Regions from separate parts of the Streptomyces sp. NPDC091387 genome, predicted to be linked through region 1. Evidence: predicted binding sites of a transcription regulator. Region 1 holds the regulator's gene; each other region holds the start of a gene.
What was found. Region 1 encodes HrcA, which represses chaperone genes, less so after heat shock. Its sites were predicted from a motif close to TTNGCACTCNGNNNNNCNGAGTGCNAA; they were not measured.
Positions count from the first base shown of each region.

Region 2: groES (co-chaperone GroES) is a predicted target of HrcA. The motif match lies at 1,105-1,131, and genes of this name have one in related genera.
Region 3: groL (chaperonin GroEL) is a predicted target of HrcA. The motif match lies at 874-900, and genes of this name have one in related genera.

Region 1 is NZ_JBIVTZ010000001.1:431,776-434,039, forward strand. It holds gene dnaJ (molecular chaperone DnaJ) at 1-649, opposite strand, end outside; gene hrcA (heat-inducible transcriptional repressor HrcA) at 650-1,666, opposite strand; gene ACIQM0_RS02175 (MBL fold metallo-hydrolase) at 1,852-2,264, shown strand, end outside.
Region 2 is NZ_JBIVTZ010000010.1:198,476-200,739, reverse strand. It holds gene groL (chaperonin GroEL) at 1-591, opposite strand, end outside; gene groES (co-chaperone GroES) at 694-1,002, opposite strand; gene ACIQM0_RS22085 (hypothetical protein) at 1,152-1,511, opposite strand; gene ACIQM0_RS22080 (polysaccharide deacetylase family protein) at 1,508-2,264, opposite strand, start outside.
Region 3 is NZ_JBIVTZ010000011.1:184,447-186,710, reverse strand. It holds gene ACIQM0_RS23675 (MoaD/ThiS family protein) at 1-106, shown strand, start outside; gene ACIQM0_RS23670 (cold-shock protein) at 539-745, shown strand; gene groL (chaperonin GroEL) at 1,063-2,264, shown strand, end outside.

The sequences.
Region 1 (2,264 bases):
CGGTGAGGGTGCGCCGCGAGCGGATGCGGCCGTCGCCGGCGCACTCCGGGCAGGGGGTCGGCACGACCGTGCCGAAGCCCTGGCACTGCGGGCAGGGCCGCGAGGTCATGACCTGGCCGAGGAACGACCGGGTGACCTGGGAGACCTCGCCGCGGCCGCGGCACATGTCACATGTCTGGGCCGAGGTGCCGGGTGCGGCGCCCTCTCCGCTGCAGGTCGTACAGACGACGGCCGTGTCGACCTGGATGTCCTTGGTCGTGCCGAAGGCCGCCTCCGAGAGGTCGATCTCCAGCCGGATCATGGCGTCCTGGCCGCGCCGGGTGCGCGAACGGGGTCCGCGCTGCGACGCCGTGCCGAAGAACGCGTCCATGATGTCGGAGAAGTTGCCGAAGCCGCCCTGTCCGAAGCCGCCCGCACCTCCTCCGCCGGAGGCGGACAGCGGGTCGCCGCCGAGGTCGTAGACCTGCTTCTTCTGGGCGTCCGACAGCACCTCGTAAGCGGCGTTGATCTCCTTGAACCGCTCCTGGGTCTTCGGGTCGGGGTTCACATCCGGGTGCAGCTCGCGTGCGAGCCTCCGGAAGGCCTTCTTGATCTCGTCCTGAGAAGCGTCGCGGCGCACGCCGAGTACGGCGTAGTAGTCCGTGGCCACTTACGACTCCGCCAGGATCTGTCCGACGTAACGTGCCACTGCGCGTACCGCTCCCATCGTTCCGGGGTAGTCCATGCGGGTCGGTCCGACCACGCCGAGTTTGGCGACTGCCTCGTCGCCCGAACCGTAGCCGACCGCGACGACGGACGTGGAGTTGAGGCCCTCATGGGCGTTCTCGTGCCCGATTCGTACGGTCATGCCCGAGTCCTTGGCCTCGCCGAGCAGCTTCAGCAGCACGACCTGCTCCTCCAATGCCTCCAGCACCGGCCGGATCATCACAGGGAAGTCGTGCCCGAAGCGGGTGAGGTTGGAGGTGCCGCCGATCATCAGCCGCTCCTCCGTCTCCTCGACGAGGGTTTCGAGCAGGATCGAGAGCACGGTGGACACGGTCGTCCGGTCCTCGCTCTCGAAGGATTCCGGCAGGTCCTGCACCAGTTGCGGGACGTCCGCGAAGCGGCGTCCCACCACCCGGCTGTTGAGCCGGGCCCGCAGATCGGCGAGAGAGGTCTCACCGAACGGCGTCTGGCAGTCGACCAGCCGCTGTTCGACCCGGCCGGTGTCCGTGATCAGCACGAGCATCAGCCGGGCGGGGGCGAGCAGGAGCAGTTCCACGTGCCGCACCGTCGAGCGGGTCAGCGAGGGGTACTGCACGACGGCGACCTGCCGGGTCAGCTGCGCGAGCAGCCGTACGGTCCGTCCCACGACATCGTCGAGGTCGACCGCGCCGTCGAGGAAATTCTGAATGGCCCTGCGCTCCGGCGACGACAGGGGCTTGACGCCCGCGAGCCGGTCGACGAAGAGCCGGTAGCCCTTGTCCGTAGGGATGCGTCCCGCGCTGGTGTGGGGCTGGGCGATGAAGCCCTCGTCCTCCAGCACCGCCATGTCGTTGCGGACGGTGGCCGGGGAGACCCCCAGCTTGTGCCGCTCCGTGAGCGCCTTGGAGCCGACGGGCTCCTCGGTGCCGACATAGTCCTGGACGATGGCGCGCAGCACTTCGAGTCTGCGTTCGCTGAGCATCGCGCACACCTCCAGCTGTCTACCTCGGTCGATCTCGGGTCGTTCCCGGGACGTGCTCTGGCACTCTGTCCGTTCGAGTGCCAGCGATCCCCCGGTCAGTGTACGGCGACGGGGTGGGCCCCTAGCAAGGGCGACCGGCCACGCTACCCCGAGACCGCGCAGGTCGTTGCCGATAGCGTCTCCGTATGGACGTCGCTTGGGAAGAGTTCGGCTGGGAGCGGTTGGGTGACGGTGTGGGCCGGCGGCGGCTGCCCCGCTGGGACGCGACGGTCGCACTGGTGGCCGGAGCGGACGGGGCCCTGCTCTACGACACCGGTTCGACGCTCCGGGAGGGAGTCGAACTGCGGACCCGGGCCGAGCGGCTGCTCGGCCGGAGGGTGACACATATCGCACTGAGTCATCCGCACTTCGACCACGTACTGGGCACGGCGGCCTTCGCCGGGGCCCGGGTGTACGGGGCGGCCGGTCTGACGGATCTGCTGCGGGCCGGGGCCGACGGCCTCCACCGCTCCGCGGTGGAGCACGGGGTGTCGGAGCGGGACGCGGCGGAGGCCGTGGACGTGCTGGTGGCCCCGCACCACCAGGTGTCCGGGGAGTG
Region 2 (2,264 bases), on a different contig from region 1:
GTAGCCCTTGTCGAAGGCCATGCCCTCGGTGAACTCGAGGTCCAGACCGAAGGTGTTGGACTCCTCGACGGTGATGACACCGTCCTTGCCGACCTTGTCCATCGCGTCCGCGATGAGGTCGCCGACCTGGCTGTCCTGCGCGGAGAGCGCGGCCACGGCGGCGATGTCGGACTTGTCGTCGATCGGACGGGCGGTCGCGAGGAGCTCCTCGGACACGGCCTTGACCGCGGCGTCGATGCCCTTCTTCAGGGCGGCCGGGGACGCACCCGCGGCCACGTTGCGCAGGCCCTCGCGGACGAGCGCCTGAGCGAGCACGGTGGCGGTGGTCGTACCGTCACCCGCCACGTCGTTGGTCTTGGTCGCCACCTCCTTCACCAGCTGGGCACCGAGGTTCTCGTACGGGTCGTCCAGCTCGACCTCGCGCGCGATGGTGACACCGTCGTTGGTGATGGTGGGCGCACCGAACTTCTTGTCGATGACGACGTTGCGGCCCTTGGGGCCGATCGTCACCTTCACCGTGTCGGCAAGCTTGTTGACGCCGCGCTCGAGGGCGCGACGGGCGTCCTCGTCGAACTTCAGGATCTTCGCCATGGAGCTGAACTGTCCTCTCAAAACAAGAACTGCGCCCCTCGCCGCCCGGCTAGTTATTTCGCAGGGGGCCAGGGGCGCAGAACAGAAGCAAACGTGGGTGAATTACTTCTCGATGATCGCGAGCACGTCGCGGGCCGAGAGAACGAGGTACTCCTCGCCGTTGTACTTCACCTCGGTGCCGCCGTACTTGCTGTACAGCACGACATCGCCGGTCTTGACGTCGAGCGGAAGGCGCTCGCCGTTCTCGAAGCGGCCCGGTCCAACGGCCAGGACGACGCCCTCCTGGGGCTTCTCCTTGGCAGTGTCCGGAATAACCAGGCCGGAGGCCGTGGTCTGCTCGGCGTCGAGCGGCTGGACCACAATGCGGTCCTCGAGCGGCTTGATCGCAACCTTGGAGCTGGTCGACACGATCCGGTCTCCCCCTTCGGAGATCTCACGGGGTTAACAGTCTTTGGTGGGCGACCAGGTGGGCCCGTCGTCGCGGGTGCCGGACCTGCCGGTCGCACAGTACTGCTGGCACTCTCCAGTGGGGAGTGCCAGCACTGAGACTATGACCGCGATTAGCACTCGGTCAAGCGGAGTGCCAATTCACGCCCCTCGTGGCGTCCAAGTCGTTCGGCGTCACGGCCCGGACCCGGCTCGAACCGGCCCTGCCACAGGGAGAACGCCCGGCCCCTCCCGACCGTTCCGGACCCCTGCGGCCGGCCGCAGGCGACGACGACCACCGAACCCGGCGCCCCGTGGTCACCGCGCGCCGCCGCCGGCCGCACCGCAGCCGGACTCGGCGGCCGGTTCACCCGCTGCGCGGCCTTGCGGCCCAGCCGTTCGATCGGGTCCACCGACTGCGCGCAGCCGGAGGTGGCGGTCAGGAGCGCACCGGCGGCCAGTAGTCCGGCCAGCAGCCGGTGCGCCCTTCTCATACGTAGTCCTCCAGCCGGGCCACGGCGTATCCCTTGTCCGTGATGACCTTCATGACGGCCCGGACCAGGTCGGGCATGGAGCCCTTCCAGTCCTTCTTGCCGCGGAAGTGCGTGAGGATGATGTCTCCGGGGTGCAGGTCCTGGTCCTCCTCCCGCCACTCCATGTGGTCGGGGAAGGCCTCCGCCGACCACAGGGGCACGGCGGTGATGCCGCAGGACTTGGCGATCCGGAGGGTGTCGCCGTTGTAGTTGCCGTACGGCGGCCGGAAGAGCCGGGGGCGCTCGCCGTACTGCTTCTCGATGATGTCCTGCTGGTCGCAGATCTCCTGCTTCTGCTCGCCGTAGGAGAGGCCGGGCAGGTAGCGGTGGTTGAGCGTGTGGTTGTTGAGGGCGACACCGCGGGACTGCGCGTCCTTGAAGTACCCGTAGTCGTCGCTCACCAGGTAGTCGCTGAGGAACGCGCTGTACGGGATGTTCAGGTCCGACATCATCTTCAGCAGTTCGGGGTCCTTGTCGTCCCCGTCGTCCATCGTCAGGAAGACGATCTTCTTGTCGGTCGGGACCGTGGTGAAGACCGGCGGCAGCGAGTCGTCACCGCCCTCGACCTCGAAGCCCTCGCGGGTCGTGATGTGCGGCTTCACGGCGGGCGGGACTGGGGCGGCCAGCGGTGTGCTCGCCAGGCCCCACTTCTTGGCGGCGACCGCGCGGGCCGCCTGGGCGAGGCGCGCCTTCTCGGCCTGCGCGGCGCGGGTG
Region 3 (2,264 bases), on a different contig from region 1:
CGTGTACGTCAACGACGACGACGTGCGCTTTGAAGGCGGTCTGGAAGCGGTCACCCCGGACGGCGCGGGTGTCTCGATCATCCCGGCCGTCGCCGGCGGCTGCTGACCCCCGGGACCCGCGCGGTCCCGCCCCACCGCGTCACCGGAATTGCCCCCTCCGCGACAGAAGCGGAGGGGGCAATTCTGCATGGTTGAACGCGGTAGAGTGTGGGAAGTCCCCTCCGCTGCCCGTGCCCCCGCATATGAGAATGCGCCCGGCCACGACAAGATGCAGCCAAAGTAACTGAACCTCTTGCGCCATAAGTCGCCTTTGCCTGGCCCGACTTGCCCTGGAATCTTATGAGTTACTCATATTCGGGCGATCGGCGCTGCCCAGAATTCTCGTCCGATTGACCTGTTGCAGAGGGCAGTTGGGCAGATACATTCGGCCGCGGTCGACGCGTTCCGGCGCACGCACCCTCTCCTGTCGGAGGGTGAGTTCTGACCCGGGCCCGCGAAGTGCGGTCCTGTGCAAGGGCCAGTAATAGGGGAGTTAGGCATGGCTCAGGGCACCGTCAAGTGGTTCAACGCGGAGAAGGGGTACGGCTTCATCGCGGTCGACGGTGGTGCGGATGTTTTCGTCCACTACAGCGCGATCCAGATGGACGGATACCGCACCCTCGAAGAGGGTCAGCGAGTTGAATTCGAGATCTCGCAGGGCCAGAAGGGGCCGCAGGCGGACATGGTCAAGCTCGCTGTCGGCTGAGCTCGGCACGGTCGGCCAACGACACTACTCACGCACGGAGGGCCCGTACCCCCTGGGGTACGGGCCCTCCGTGCGTCCCGAGCCCCTTCGCACGCGCGCTCCGGTTGTCCACACTCCGGAGAGGGACGCTTGCACTCTCGGGGGTCGAGTGCTAATCATTGGGCTTAGCACTCTCCGGGTGAGAGTGACAGAAACTTGGACCGGGCCGGTGAGGCCCGCAGGTCTGTCGGGGCAAGGAACCGGCAGGCGGCAGGCCGTCCGTCGCGGGCGCCACTCGGTCCGGAGAAATCCACCCCTGTCCGGGAGGACCACTTCATATGGCCAAGATCATCGCGTTCGACGAGGAGGCCCGGCGCGGTCTTGAGCGCGGCATGAACCAGCTCGCCGACGCCGTCAAGGTCACCCTCGGCCCCAAGGGCCGCAACGTCGTCCTTGAGAAGAAGTGGGGCGCCCCCACGATCACCAACGATGGTGTTTCCATCGCCAAGGAGATCGAGCTGGAGGACCCGTACGAGAAGATCGGTGCGGAGCTGGTCAAGGAGGTCGCCAAGAAGACGGACGACGTCGCCGGCGACGGTACGACCACCGCCACCGTTCTCGCTCAGGCGCTCGTCCGCGAGGGCCTTCGCAACGTGGCCGCGGGTGCGAACCCGATGGCTCTCAAGCGGGGCATCGAGAAGGCCGTCGAGGCCGTCTCCGCCGCCCTCCTGGAGCAGGCCAAGGACGTGGAGACCAAGGAGCAGATCGCTTCGACCGCCTCCATCTCCGCCGCTGACACCCAGATCGGCGAGCTCATCGCCGAGGCCATGGACAAGGTCGGCAAGGAAGGCGTCATCACCGTCGAGGAGTCCCAGACCTTCGGGCTGGAGCTCGAGCTCACCGAGGGTATGCGCTTCGACAAGGGCTACATCTCGGCGTACTTCGCCACGGACATGGAGCGCATGGAGTCGTCCCTGGACGACCCGTACATCCTGATCGTGAACTCGAAGATCAGCAACGTGAAGGACCTCCTTCCGCTGCTGGAGAAGGTCATGCAGTCCGGCAAGCCGCTGCTGATCATCGCCGAGGACGTCGAGGGCGAGGCCCTGTCGACCCTGGTCGTCAACAAGATCCGTGGCACCTTCAAGTCCGTCGCCGTCAAGGCTCCGGGCTTCGGTGACCGCCGCAAGGCCATGCTCGGCGACATCGCCATCCTCACCGGTGGCACCGTCATCTCCGAGGAGGTCGGCCTCAAGCTGGAGAACGCCGGTCTCGACCTGCTCGGCCGTGCCCGCAAGGTCGTCATCACCAAGGACGAGACGACGATCGTCGACGGCTCCGGTGACAGCGACCAGGTTCAGGGTCGCGTCAACCAGATCCGTGCCGAGATCGAGAACTCCGACTCGGACTACGACCGCGAGAAGCTCCAGGAGCGCCTCGCGAAGCTGGCCGGCGGCGTGGCCGTCATCAAGGCCGGTGCCGCGACCGAGGTCGAGCTCAAGGAGCGCAAGCACCGCATCGAGGACGCGGTGCGCAACGC